DNA from 3 places in the Agarivorans albus genome. Region 2 is predicted to be linked to each of the others. Evidence: predicted binding sites of a transcription regulator. Region 2 holds the regulator's gene; each other region holds the start of a gene.
What was found. The regulator sigma-54, encoded in region 2, starts transcription at its own class of promoters, with help from an activator protein. The targets are predictions, from matches to a motif close to GTTGGCACGNNNNTNGNNT.
Positions count from the first base shown of each region.

Region 1: xdp1 (exosortase-dependent surface protein XDP1) is a predicted target of sigma-54. The motif match lies at 1,576-1,594, and genes of this name have one in related genera.
Region 3: K5620_RS09795 (putative urea ABC transporter substrate-binding protein) is a predicted target of sigma-54. The motif match lies at 2,633-2,651, and genes of this name have one in related genera.

Region 1 covers NZ_AP023032.1:3,406,899-3,411,467, forward strand. Annotated here, with positions in the region: gene K5620_RS15415 (tetratricopeptide repeat protein) at 1-622, opposite strand, end outside; gene xdp1 (exosortase-dependent surface protein XDP1) at 769-1,524, opposite strand; gene K5620_RS15425 (ferredoxin--NADP reductase) at 1,768-2,505, opposite strand; gene K5620_RS15430 (lipocalin family protein) at 2,529-3,068, opposite strand; gene K5620_RS15435 (sulfite exporter TauE/SafE family protein) at 3,101-3,859, opposite strand; gene lhgO (L-2-hydroxyglutarate oxidase) at 4,014-4,569, shown strand, end outside.
Region 2 covers NZ_AP023032.1:648,641-653,209, forward strand. Annotated here, with positions in the region: gene rapZ (RNase adapter RapZ) at 1-4, opposite strand, end outside; gene ptsN (PTS IIA-like nitrogen regulatory protein PtsN) at 31-474, opposite strand; gene hpf (ribosome hibernation promoting factor) at 483-770, opposite strand; gene K5620_RS03120 (RNA polymerase factor sigma-54) at 795-2,297, opposite strand; gene lptB (LPS export ABC transporter ATP-binding protein) at 2,350-3,075, opposite strand; gene lptA (lipopolysaccharide transport periplasmic protein LptA) at 3,075-3,554, opposite strand; gene lptC (LPS export ABC transporter periplasmic protein LptC) at 3,580-4,137, opposite strand; gene kdsC (3-deoxy-manno-octulosonate-8-phosphatase KdsC) at 4,134-4,569, opposite strand, start outside.
Region 3 covers NZ_AP023032.1:2,125,043-2,129,611, reverse strand. Annotated here, with positions in the region: gene K5620_RS09805 (ABC transporter ATP-binding protein) at 1-500, opposite strand, end outside; gene K5620_RS09800 (ABC transporter permease) at 500-1,324, opposite strand; gene K5620_RS09795 (putative urea ABC transporter substrate-binding protein) at 1,335-2,417, opposite strand; guanidine-I (ykkC/yxkD leader) riboswitch at 2,477-2,572, opposite strand; gene K5620_RS09790 (methyl-accepting chemotaxis protein) at 3,029-4,569, shown strand, end outside.

The DNA of each region.
Region 1 (4,569 bases), 2.0 Mb from region 2:
TGTTCTGACCCGCAGCTAAATCGCCTTTCAACAACCATGTTCTCTCATTATTTTTGGCTATTTGTAATGAACGCTCTATCCATTGCTCTGCAAGTACGTATTCTTTTTGTCTTAAATATAAAGTTGCTAAGGTATTCATCGCACTTGTCTTATTCGGCATAAGCTTAGTAGCTTGCTCAAATTCATTGCGCGCTAATTCTGGTTGAGCATTCTTTAAGTAAATTCGACCACGCAATAACTTCCACTCAAACAAACTCGGCTTAGAGAACTCATTAATTCGCTCTTCAAACGCAAGCAGTTCGTTAGTTTTCCCCTGCAACAGTAGGATATTGCCAAGCAGTGGTAATACCAAATTAATGTCGGCTCCTAAGACTAAGGCCTCTTCTAACTGTTTCTCAGCAGAACCTAAGTTATTTGCGTTAAAGTATACTTTGGCGAGCATTAGCTTTGAGGAAAGGTGTTCAGGATTAGCTTTTAGTGCATTTTTTAAATGGATGAAGGCTTCATTTTCTTCTCCACTATGAAAGGCTTTAACAGCGAGTTCGTACTCGTTAGCCTGCTGATCAGCAAAGCTAAGATTTGTTATACACAGTAAACACAGAGCTACTAAAAATTTGTTCATTATCAAAGCTAATTCCTTGTTGCTTCAAGGGCTAGTCAATTAAGCCTTAAACAGTATCTAATGAACAGATAGTAAAAAAAAGACAAAAAAATACGAAATACAGAGTATTTCGTATTTTTAATTAAACAGGAAAAGGAAGTATTGGTTTAAGCTTGGCGCTTTCTGCTACGTAATGCGATGCCAAATAAGCCAGCAGCAAACAGTAGTACAGTGCCTGGCTCTGGTACGCTGGTTACAGGTACTTGAGGGCTGTTAGTTGATACACCCGCCAACTTAAAGCCATCATTACCACTAGACCACCCTAAACTCCCGAAAATTGGATTATAAGCACCAATCAACCAATATTTTGAAGCAGCACTAGAATCAATAGCTTGGTACGCGAATTCGTCAGCGTTGCTTACTTCTGCTTCAGTGGTCCAACCCAATCCGGCTAAATCAGCCCAGGTATTGTTGTACAAAGCAGGAGCATCATTGCCAGAATATGCTAATACTGATACATCAGCATGGCTTGATTGACTGTTAGTGCCATAGTCTTCGCTAGCCCAACCTAAGGTAAAGCCAGCTAGGTTAACTGCTTCATCAAAGCTTAGAAGCACCATGTCAAAGTCATTGCCATAGCTATCAATTGAGTGCTGAGGAGTACCGCTTTCATTATCGCGGTTGTACGACATTAGACCCCAGTTACTGCTGTACGTAAGTTTAGTTGTTCTTAAGGTTGAATCCGCAGGACGCGCAGTATCAGACCAGCCTTGAACACTAAGGCCATCTAGGTCAAGCGTATTGCCATAACCGTTACGGTTGCCACCGTTTAATGTGCCGTCATCAAAATCCCAAACTTGCTCGGCAGAGAAAGCAGACAACGAAACCGCGCAACTTGCTACTAATAAAATTTGTTTAAACACAGTGCCCCCAAAATAGCAGTATGTATATCTTTAATATCACTAAGCAGATTAAAGCAAAAATTAAGCCAAGATAAATAACTCTTTATATACAGCAACTTAAATAATAGATTTAAATTATTATTGTCATATTGTAAAAAATACCGACAACAATTGCTGAGATTTTACGCTTATTGCTAATCAATACATCAAATAAGTGACAAAACTTCTATACGAAAGAGTAACATTTACGCTCAAAAAAACACACTACCAATAGCGTTCTACCGTCACTTGTCCTGGCTTTCGTCGAAGGTTTTTCTTTAAGCCTTTATTCTCAAGTATGCTTTGAGCATCAGTGATCATTTGCGGATTACCACACATGATCACCTGAGAGTCTTGCGCATTAAGACTAAGCCCTACTGCATCCTCTAGTTGATCCGCTTCCAGTGCAGCTGGGATCCTGGCCCTGAGTGCGCCGACGCAATCTTCTCTGGTTACCATGGCTTGAAAGACAAATTTATCCGCTTGCTCATTTAAGTACTTATCAATCAGCTCTTGATAAGCAATGTCCTTAGCTTTTCGTACACCGTAAACCAGCACAATTTTCTCGAATCGCTCCCAAGGCTCTGGAGTTTCTAACATTGAGAAAAATGGGCCTATTCCGGTGCCCGTACCAATTAACCAAAGGTGCTTAGCGAGAGGGACTTCGTCTAGTACCATAAACCCTGCTGCCGCAGTTGAAACTTCAATGCTATCGCCAACTTGCAATAAGTGTAGATTGGGTGACAGCAGCCCATCTTCCACCTTAATAGCCAGTATTTCTAAATAGTCTGTGTTGGGAGGGTTAACCAGCGAGTAAGCACGGGCAATACGCTTGTCATCTCGCATTTCAGACAACTTGATAAACTGCCCTGCAACAAAAGGATCTATCTCTGCTTTAATGCGTAAGGAAAACAGTTCATCGTTCCAATCTATACGTTGAATTACTTTACCTTCAGTCCACATAGTTGCTCCTGTTGTAAATCTCTTCACTCTTTTGACGCTATCACATCACCGTGGTGTTCTACAAAAATCAGTTCGCTAGTATCAAATCCAAGCTCTTTAGCTTGATGTACTAAATCGGTACGAATGGCGTGTGATAGCTCGGGGCTTCTGGCTAACAACCACAAATAATCTCGGTTTGGCCCTGCCACTAGAGCATATTGATAGTCTTTTTCATCTAAAGCAAACACCACATAAGCGCCGTAAAATGGCCTAAAGAATGACACTTTCAAGTGTGCAACATCAGGCTCACTAACAAACTGCGCCACACCTTCTGCTTCAAACCATTGGTGGTCTTGCTCGGAAAAGCCTTTATTCAGAACAGATACCTTGCCGTCATCACGCAGGGTATAAGTTGCAGTAACGTGACTCATGCCGCGCTCAAATGAATGATCCAAGCGAGCGATTTCGTACCAAGTACCTAAGTACTTATCTAGATTGAAATTCTGAACAGGCTCAATACCTTCAGGCTTAGAACTGCAAGCACTCAATGCTAGCATAGCAATGATAATTAACACTTTTTGCATACTACCTTCCTATTAATTTGCCGCTATAAGATCTAAAACCACAATGCGGCTATGCAGCCTACTAAGGTCATCACAAACAAAAACCATTTAAGCGTATTAGCGGCAGCTTTTATGGCAAATTTAACCGCGTAATGTGCGCCAATAATGTAACCAATGGCCAATACCAACCCCGGTAGCCATAACACTTGGTCACGGGCGATAAAGACCACCAAGGCCACACTAGTAAAAGCAATGGTACATACTAATTTCAGCGCGTTAGCCCTGACTAAATCGTAGCGCAAACTCCCTGCCAACGCGGCAACCAAAATAAACCCGACCCCAGCTTGTACAAAACCGCCGTAAAAACCGGCGACGGCCAAGCTCCATTTAGCCGAGGGAGTATCTTTCATTTTACGCGCTTCAGTTCCGGCCTCGGGGGCTACAACACTAGGTTTAATTAGCATTAGTGCAGCCATCGCCAGCATGGCGCCAAGCAACAAATATTTAATGATCCATGAAGGAGCATAAGAGGCCGCTACTGCGCCAACCAAACCACCCACTAAGGTTGGCCATAAAATAGGGGCGACATCATCAGTATCCAATTTACCGTGTTTTTTGAAGCCCAATACCCCAGTTAAACACTGCAAAAAAATACCCACCCTATTGGTTGCATTTGCAACCTCTGCTGGCATCCCCATTACCATTAACGCAGGAAGTGTTAGATTCGATCCCCCTCCCGCCAAGGTATTGATAACTCCGGCAAATAATCCTACTGTGAGTAACAACAATCCATGATAAATTGTGAAATCCATTTAGCGCCTCATTAGCCCTTTGGTAAGTTTGACCTTATCACTGACGCAGGCTTTATTCAGTAGCAGATTTTTATCTTTAGTCTAAGCTGAGATTTTTCTTTGCCAGAATGAAGCTTAAAGTCATATGGATATCAGTAGTAAAAGGAATGGTTCAGTGAACTATGATTACAGCATTATTGGTGGAGGCATCGTAGGCCTCGCCAGCGCTTTAGAACTGATTAAGCGAAAACCTAGCGCCAAAATAGTGCTACTAGAAAAAGAATCTTCACTCGCCTTTCATCAAACAGGCCATAACAGCGGCGTAATTCATGCTGGAGTTTACTACCAGCCAGGCAGCCTAAAAGCCGAATTCTGTAAGCAGGGTTTAATAGACACCATCAGCTTTTGCCAACAGCACGACATTCCCTACTTGCAATGCGGCAAGCTACTCGTGGCCACTAATCAACAAGAATTGAGTGATATGCAGGCGCTCGCCACACGCTGTGAGCAGAATGGCATTAAGGTAAAACCGCTTAACGCCAAACAACTGCAGGAAATAGAACCTAACATCGTTGGCTTAGGTGCTTTGCAAGTAAAAGACACCGGCATCGTTAGTTATCCTCAAATCTGCCAAAAACTGGCCGAGTTATTTCAACAAGCCGGCGGTGAAATTTTGCTGTCTCACCAAGTAACAGGATTGAGCGAACAAACCGATAAGATATTGATTGATA
Region 2 (4,569 bases):
CCATGATAATCCCTAAGGCTGATTAGAGTATTAGGCTACCATGATGTCGTACAATTCGTCATCACTTTGTGCACAACGAAGTTGTTTACATATTTGCTTATCGTTAAGTTTTTCAGCTACTTGAGCTAGAGTATTAAGATGTTGCTTACATTGATCTTCGGGTACTAGTAATGCAAATACCAAGTCTACCGGCTTGTTATCTATAGCATCGAAGGAAATAGGGGGATCGCAACGCAAGAAAACCGCTGTGGCTTGATGCTGGTTGTCGATACGGCCATGAGGAATAGCAATACCTTGGCCAATACCTGTGCTGCCCATTTTTTCTCGATTTAACAAGCTTTCAAAAATGCATTGGGTAGTGGTATCAAGCTGCTTGGCAGCCAGTTCGCTTACTATTTCTAGGGCGCGTTTTTTTGAAGAGCATTGAACTGCACTTTGGGTGCAGTCCAAGCTAAGTACTTTATTTAGTTGCATGGGGGTGGCTAACGTTTGTTAAGTTTTTCTTTATGTTTGATGACTTGGCGATCAAGTTTATCAATCAGGCTGTCGATGGCGGCATACATGTCAGAATGCTCAGAGGTTGCAAATACTTCGCCGCCGTTTAAATGTAATGTGGCTTCAGCAATTTGGTTCAGTTTTTCTACGTTGAGGATGACGTGAACGTTATTGATCTGATCGAATCGTCGGGTGAGTTTGGCAAACTTGGTGTGGACATATTCTTTCAAAGATTCAGTTATTTCTACGTGGTGTCCAGTAAGGTTAATTTGCATAGATATCTTCCCCTTTTAGTGGCCTTAGATAAGGCTCTTACGTTGGTTAGAAGGTGGAATTGCTAAAGACTCACGATATTTAGCAATCGTACGTCTTGCCACCTTGATCCCCTGATCTGCCAAAATATCAGCAATTTTGCTGTCGCTGAGTGGTTTACTGGTATTTTCGGCAGCTACCAGTTTCTTGATTAATGCACGAATAGCGGTTGATGAGCACTCACCTCCACCATCGGTAGCCACATGGCTAGAAAAGAAATACTTAAGCTCGAAGATGCCGCGAGGTGTATGCATGAATTTTTGGGTGGTTACCCGGGAAATGGTGGATTCGTGCATTTCTACAGCTTCTGCCACATCGTTCAGTACCATTGGCTTCATGGCTTCTTCGCCATATTCAAAAAACGCCTGTTGATGATGAACAATGCAGTTGGATACTTTTAATAGGGTTTCATTTCGGCTCTCGATACTTTTAATAAACCACTTGGCTTCTTGTAAGTGGCTACGAATAAACTGGGTATCGTTAGCGTTGGTAGAGGTTTTACTTAAAGATGCATAGTGGGAGTTAACACGCAACTTAGGCATTGCATCTGGGTTGAGCTCTACAACCCAGCGGCCTTGGCGTTTTACAACCGATACATCCGGGATAACATACTGGGCTTGGTTAGGCTCTACCGCGTTACCTGGTCGAGGTTCAAGCGTATGAATCAAACGCATGACTTCGCGTAACTGGTCTTCTTTAAGTTTGGTTTTGCGGGCTAATAGACGAAAATCGCGATTAGCTAATACATCAATGTGATTTGAAACTACATCTTTGGCTTCATTTAGCCAAGGGGTGTCTTCGGCAAAACGGCTTAATTGGATTAGTAAACACTCTTGCAGCGAGCGCGCTGCTATACCAACTGGATCGAAATGTTGGATGCGTTTAAGTACTGCTTCTACTTCATCTAGCTCTACATCTAAGTCATTGTTATCGCTTGAACGTAAGCCTTCTAGTAGCTGCTCACAGTCTTGGGTGAGGTAGCCCGATTCATCTACTGCATCAATAATGGCTAAAGCAATAGCTTGGTCTACTTCACTAAATGGAGTGAGTTGCATTTGCCACAATAAGTGGTCTTGTAAAGAGTCGACAGTTTCGCCCTGAAACAACATATCGTTGTCATCGCTCACGGCGCTGCCAGATGAGCTGGCTGGGGCAGAACTGGCGCTGTAGATATCGTCCCAAGTAGAGTCAACAGGGAGGTCGTCAGAAACAGTTTCTTGATTAATGGCATCGCCTGCTTCAATTTGACTGTTGTCTATGTCCGCAGTGGATTCGGCCTCGGTAGACTTCTCATTGGCAGATTTAGCGTCGGTTGCGTCACTATCACTGGCGTGAGACTCATCCGCCTCAAGCAGAGGGTTACTTTCCAGAGCCTCTTGAATCTCTTGCTGTAAATCCAGTGTTGAAAGCTGGAGTAAGCGAATGGCCTGTTGTAACTGGGGGGTCATGGTTAACTGCTGACCAAGACGCAACTGCAAAGATGCTTTCATTAACTACCGCTGTTCCTTCTTCTTATTGTCTTTTTTTAAACTTGCACTTTAACTATAGCTTGAATTGTTCTCCGAGATAAACTCGTTTCACATGTTCGTTTTCGAGAATTTCTTCTGGCTTTCCTGAGGCTATCAATTCGCCTTGGCTAACGATATAGGCATGCTCACAAACATCGAGAGTTTCTCGAACATTGTGGTCGGTAATTAGTACACCTAGACCGCGATCACGTAGGTGTTCAATGATCTTTTTAATATCGATAACAGAAATAGGATCTACCCCTGCGAAGGGTTCGTCAAGCAAAATAAACTTAGGTGCGGCGGCTAGCGCTCGGGCAATCTCAACCCTTCGACGCTCACCACCCGATAAGCTCATGCCTAGATTTTTGCGAATATGGCCAATGTGAAACTCTTCAAGAAGGTCGTCTAATGCACCAATTTGTTGCTCTTTATCGAGGTCTTTTCGGGTCTCTAATACGGCGAGTATGTTCTTCTCCACAGATAAGCGGCGAAAGATGGACGCTTCTTGCGGAAGGTAGCCAATGCCTTTGCGTGCGCGGGTATGCATCGCTGTACTAGAAATATCGTCATCATCGATGAGGATTCGGCCTTGGTCACGAGGCACCAAGCCCACCACCATGTAAAAAGTGGTTGTTTTGCCAGCGCCGTTTGGACCTAACAAGCCAACAATTTTACCGGTTTCTACATTTAGACTAACGTTTTTAACTACCTTACGGCCCTTGTAGGCTTTAGCTAGGTTTTCAGCAATTAGCGTACTCATTATTGCTGGTCTTCCTTGGGCGTTAGTTCGTCAAGCTGCTGAGGCAGGAAAATAGTAGTTACACGGCTATTTTCGTCGCCTTGTGCCACCATTTCTTGTTTGTTGATGCTGTATTTGATCATTTTACCTTTTACCAAGCTCTCTTCTTGTTTGAGTTGAGCATTGGTGGTGAGTGTTAGCGTTTGGGTTTTTAGGTCGTAACGCACTTCGTTCGCTTCAGCTTCAATTGGCTTGCCACTATCAAGTAATTGATAAAACGTTGCGGGTTCGCCTTTAGCGATCATTACTTCGCTGCCTTTTTCTTCGCTACCAATAACACTGAGTTCTTCGGCGTGCATTTTAATCGAGCCTTGAGTCACCACAACATTATTGTAAAAGGTGACTCGGTTTTCTTTGATATTGACCTGCTGGCGGTCAGCATCAACAATAATTTGTTTGTTGAAGTCGTCTTCTAGTGCTTGTGAACCCCAAGAAAGCATAAACAAGCTAGCCGCAAGTGCTAACTTACTCTTGTGGGTTGTGGTAAACCGCTTCGATATCATCTAATAAAGTCACTATTTCGTTGGCTAAATCACCGTCCATGCCAACGCCATACAGTTCGTATGAAGGGCCATAAACGGTAACAGGTTGATCGCTGCTCATGGTTTCTGTTTGCAGGTCGATCTCCAATTTTTCGGTTATTAAGTCGCGAACATACTCGCCACGGCTTAAATTTTTAATTACTACATTGTCATTTAAAATGACGTTTTGCTGCTGCTGTACTGTAGCGTGATCGGCCACAATTTGCCATACAGGTTGGCTTGGATCTGGGTACACTAAGATCTTTGGTTGAGCAAAAGTTGTGTGCTTAAGTTGTTCAAAAAACTCCATTTCCTCAGCATAGATCCGATAGCGCGGGCTACCATCTTCGCCAAAACTCACGCTGTAGAGCTTTTCGGCAACAAAGTTTGGTTTGCTGGCTTCGCGTTTAGCACTTAGCTGCTGAGTTTCCGAAGGACTAAGCTGCCACAGCACCAAGGCCAAGAGAAATAAGCCTGCAAAGAACCAGGTTGGGCGATTCATACACTCATACCTTGAGCATTATCAAGCTCGCCTTTTGCTTGCAGTATTAGATCGCAAAGCTCTCGAACCGCACCAAAACCGCCACGGGTTTGGGTGATAAGGTTGGCACGTTGTTTACACAAGGGGTGAGCATCTTGCACGGCTACACCTAAACCACAGTCGTGCATTACTGGGGTGTCGACCACATCATCACCAATATAGGCTACGTTTTCAGGAGCTAGTGACAATTGTTCAAGCATTTGCTGGTAGGCGACGAGTTTGTCTTGTTGGCCTTGGTAGATACGAGTAATTCCTAAAGCCTGCATACGCTGTTGCACAATATTTGATTGGCGGCCGGTGATGATAGCGACTTCGACGCCGATATTCAGTAGCGCTTTAATGCCAAATCCGTCGTGGGTATGAAAGGCTTTAAGTTCTTCTCCGTCATTGCCC
Region 3 (4,569 bases), 1.5 Mb from region 2:
TCTAGTAACAATATCTTTGGCTTTTTCATCAAGGCTTGAGCAATTGCCAAGCGTTGCTGCATCCCCCCAGACATCTCTGTTGGGTATTTATGCGCGGCTTCTGTTAAACCTACTTTATCTAACATTGCCATTGCTTGGCTGTATGCCTGTTGTTTTGCTTTACCAAATAGACTCGCAAGCACTGGCGCTTTAGCAAATACATCACTTAGCATAACGTTTTGCACTGCCGTTAAGTGGGGAAACACGGAGTACTTTTGAAACACAATGCCACGCTCTGGCCCTGGTTCATTAGGTAAAGGTTCGCCATTTAACAAAAGCTTGCCACGGCTGGCAGTTTCATTTCCCAATAGCAAGTTGAGAAAAGTAGATTTACCGCAGCCAGAGGCGCCTACAATGCTAACAAACTCGCCTTCTTCAACACTTAGGTTTAAGCGCTCTAGCACTACGTTGTCGCCGTACTCTTTCCAAACGTCTATGGCTTGAATGATTGGAGTGCTCATTATGCGTCTCCTTGTGTTTTGTGATACCAAGAAAAAGCATGCACCGACAACTTGCGCAGCAGCCAATCCATTACAAAGGCCAACACACTAATCCACAGCACGTAAGGTAAAATTACGTCCATCGCTAGATAACGGCGAATAAGGAAAATGCGATAACCCAAGCCCTCTGTGGCAGCAATTGCCTCAGCAGCAATCAAAAATAGCCAAGCACTGCCCAAGGTTAAACGAACCGCTTCGATTAGCTTTGGCAGAATTTGCGGAATAACTACTGCAATAATGGTTTGCCAACTTGAAGCACCTAAGGTTTGCGCTTTTAAGATCTGCTCATTAGGTAACGCATCGGTGCGCAGCTGCAGGTCTCTAATCATAATTGGGCAGATCCCAATGATGATCAGCATCACTTTAGATAACTCTCCCAAGCCAAACACAATGAACAGAATAGGCAAAATTGCCATGGGTGGAATGAGCGAGATGGCAGTAACCAATGGCGATAAAGGTGCACGTACGAATGGCACCATGCCATTAGCAACACCCACCATTAAGGCCACTAAGGCGCTGATCCCCACCCCAAGTGCCAAGCGAGTTAAGCTAGCAAGCGTATCTGCCAGCATTAAGTACTCACCGCTGCGTTTGCTAGGCTCAAACGCCATGCGGTTAATTGCTTCCACAAAGCTCGACATAGCAGGCAATAACTTATCGTTTGGATTGTCTGCTAAACGCGCCTGTGATGCGGCCATGTATAAAGCAATTAGCAGCAAAAACGGTAGTAGGCCCAACATCAGCCGCACGAAGCGGCTAGGTTTTTTATTAATTATGCGAGTCATAGGCAGAGCCTTATAGTTTGCCTTCGGCAGCCATATCCATGTACTCGGCTGTAAAGCGAAGTTTTACGTTACTTGAATCGCCATAAACACCTGATGGAGTTTCGATACCGATAAAGCTAGCATCTGGTGCGCCTTCACCTAACAAACCGTGATGGTGCGAAAACTCGGCTACTTTAGCCATGGTGCTTTTTAGGGTTGCGCTATTGGTAAAATCAACAGCTTCTTGAGGCTGGTAGAACATTTTAGTAGAGGCTAATTGCGCATCATAACCGGCTAAATCGGTACCTGATGCTTCAGCCATAAATGCACGAGCTTTCATTGCTGCTTCATCATCACCCGACATAGTGGCCATAATCTCGTACCATGCGCCGGTTAGAGCTTTACCTAGCTTAGGATCTTGCTTAAGCGTATCGGTGTTCACTACTAGCAAGTCGATGATTTCACCAGGGATCTTAGATGAATCGAACACCATGTTGGTATCTGGCATTGCCACAATTTCGCTTAGTAGCGGGTTCCAAGTGGTAACAGCTGTTACATCTTTGGTAGTGAATGCAGCTACTAAATCGGCGTCGGAGGTGTTTTCAACTTTGATATCACGCTCTTTTAAGTCTACTGACTCTAAGGCGCGAGCTAACAAATAATGCGAAACACTTAACTCTACTAAGTTAACTTTTTCGCCTTTTATGTCAGCAAGGCTTTTATCACCTTTAAGTACTACACCATCGTTACCATTTGAGAAGTCGCCAACAATTAGCGCTGTTGAATCCACGCCACTGGCTGCAGGAATAGTTAGTGCGTCCATGTTGGTCATTACTGTGGCATCAAAGCCACCGGCGGTGTATTGGTTAATTGACTCGATGTAGTCGTTCACCTGCACTACTTCGATATTGATATCGTATTTGTCGGCCCACTTATCAACAATGCCTGAGGCTGCACCATAGTCCCACGGCATCCAACCAACATAGATAGTCCAAGCGAGTTTATAAGTAGGTTTATCGGCGGCTTGGGCAGATACAACACTAAGCGCACTTGCGCTAACGATGGTGGCTGCTACTGCCAGGGTACGGAGTGGAGATTTAATTAGATTTATCATGGTCACCTCAATGTGGTTATGCACTTTAAAATAAAAACATGAGAGACGTATTTATTGTCATCTCCCGGGCTTTTATCCCTCCGTGTAACCTCTATGAGGTTGACAACTCTCGGTCCAGACACTGCGTTGCAGCCGGAACCCTAGATGTCTATTGCAAATTTTAAGCGGCTCTTGATGAGGCAGAGCCATACATCTCTCATGTCGCAAGTATTAGGTAGCAATGGATATGCCAACGCTAACGCATCCCTCTATCTAGGTATAAATCACTAAATGAAGCCCCAGTAATAGCCACCCAAAGGCACCATAACGGTGCAAACATGTGATTTTTGCACCAAAATTTAATAAAACAAGGGCGTGTTACGCTGTGTGAGAAGAAAACAATATTGTGGCTACAATATAAAGATAAGCAACGAGCAATCTACCGCGATGCTTCAAAGGCTTATATTCATCAACAACTTAAGTTAACAAGTGAAACTAGCTAGCCTTAAGTAAATCACTTATTGCTTTTAGCTATACCTATTTGATTTTTTATATTTATACTCGAATAACTAATTACATTAGCGTGATGAATTAAGCGTTCTTGATTGGCACTCAGCAAAAAGGAGTTATGCATGAGTAGTATTTTTTCCCCTGCCGTTTATTTAAGTGACAGAGTAGGTTTTAAATACAAGTTCATAATGTGGACTTGCTTGTTTTTAATGCCAATCGTTTATGGTTTTGGGTCAATAATCCTCACCATGAATAAAGAAATATCATTTACCGAGAATGAGTTAGCAGGATATGAGATTGTTAACCAACTGCCCGGTATCTCCAACTCGGTAGTGAGGCACCAGCATCTAAACACGCTAAGAACGATGGGTGCAGATTACGACAAAGATGAACTCAGCGCTATTCAGCAAGATTTAAACAGCACCCTGCAACAACTAAGCTCACAACTTTCTGGCGATAATAAAACGTCGATGGAGCAAGCCCAACAGAGCTGGCAGGCCCTAGCAGAAAGTAAAAGCTCTTTAGGTAAGCTGCTCATTGAGCATGAAGCCTTTCTTAGACAAATTAGAGCCATCACCTATAGCGTAGCCGCGAATAGTGGATTAACTAGAGATCCGGAAGTCAGCAGTTATTACCTAATAGACATAGCTACTGCCCGTTTACCTATATTACAAAGCAACATTGCTAGGCTAAGAGATAAAGGAGGCGACATTGCTGACTTTGGTATTCTCGACGCTGAAGGTAATGCTGATCTTCAGTTTAGAACCGATAATGCCATCGAAGTGCTTAACGATATGGATAAAGCCTTGGCGCAACTGGTATCTTACGATAAACAGTTTGAAACTAAACTGGGTAAACAAGCCCAGCAAACTACCGAAAGCATAAAACGAATCGTTAATTTGATTCGCGATGAAATTCTCAAAGACCAACAAGTTAAAACCAATACCAATACTGTTTTTCAGCTTGCTAATGACAGCTTAAATCAAATCGAAGATTTTACCGCTGCTTCGCTTAGCTACTTTGGCGAAGAGTTAGGTAAGCGTAAAGCCAGTGCAGAACAAAAACGAGCCGTTATGCTGTTTGCCCTACTCGGGGTGCTACTAGCATGTTGCTATTTCATGGTTGGTGCTTATCTATCCATTAGACGCACCGTAAAACAAATTCGCTATGTAGCAGGTAGGGTTAATCAAGGCGATCTAAGCCAAGATTTAACGGTATATGGTTCTGACGAACTTGCTGACATTGCCCATGACTATAAAACCACCTTAGAAGCCTTACGATCGTTGTTAGAACAAGTTAAAAGCGGCTCCGAAGAAATGTTAATTGCTACCCAACAAATTGATGGAAAATCGCAAGAAGTGAGGGATGCGATTAATCAGCAGCAACTAGAAACACAGCAAGTAGCCACTGCTGTTGCAGAAATGAATGCCACTGTTAACAACATGGCTGAAGATGCGAATAAAGCCGCAGACTCTACCCTAGCCTCCCAACAAGCAGTTGTTAACGGCCAAACAATTGTCAGCGAAACCATTTCGACGATTGGTTTAATAAATGAAGAAGTACTTACCACCTCTACTTCACTCAACCAGCTGCAAGAGCAAACAAGCGCAATAGGTGGAGTTATCGATGTCATTAGAAACATCGCAGAACAAACCAATCTTTT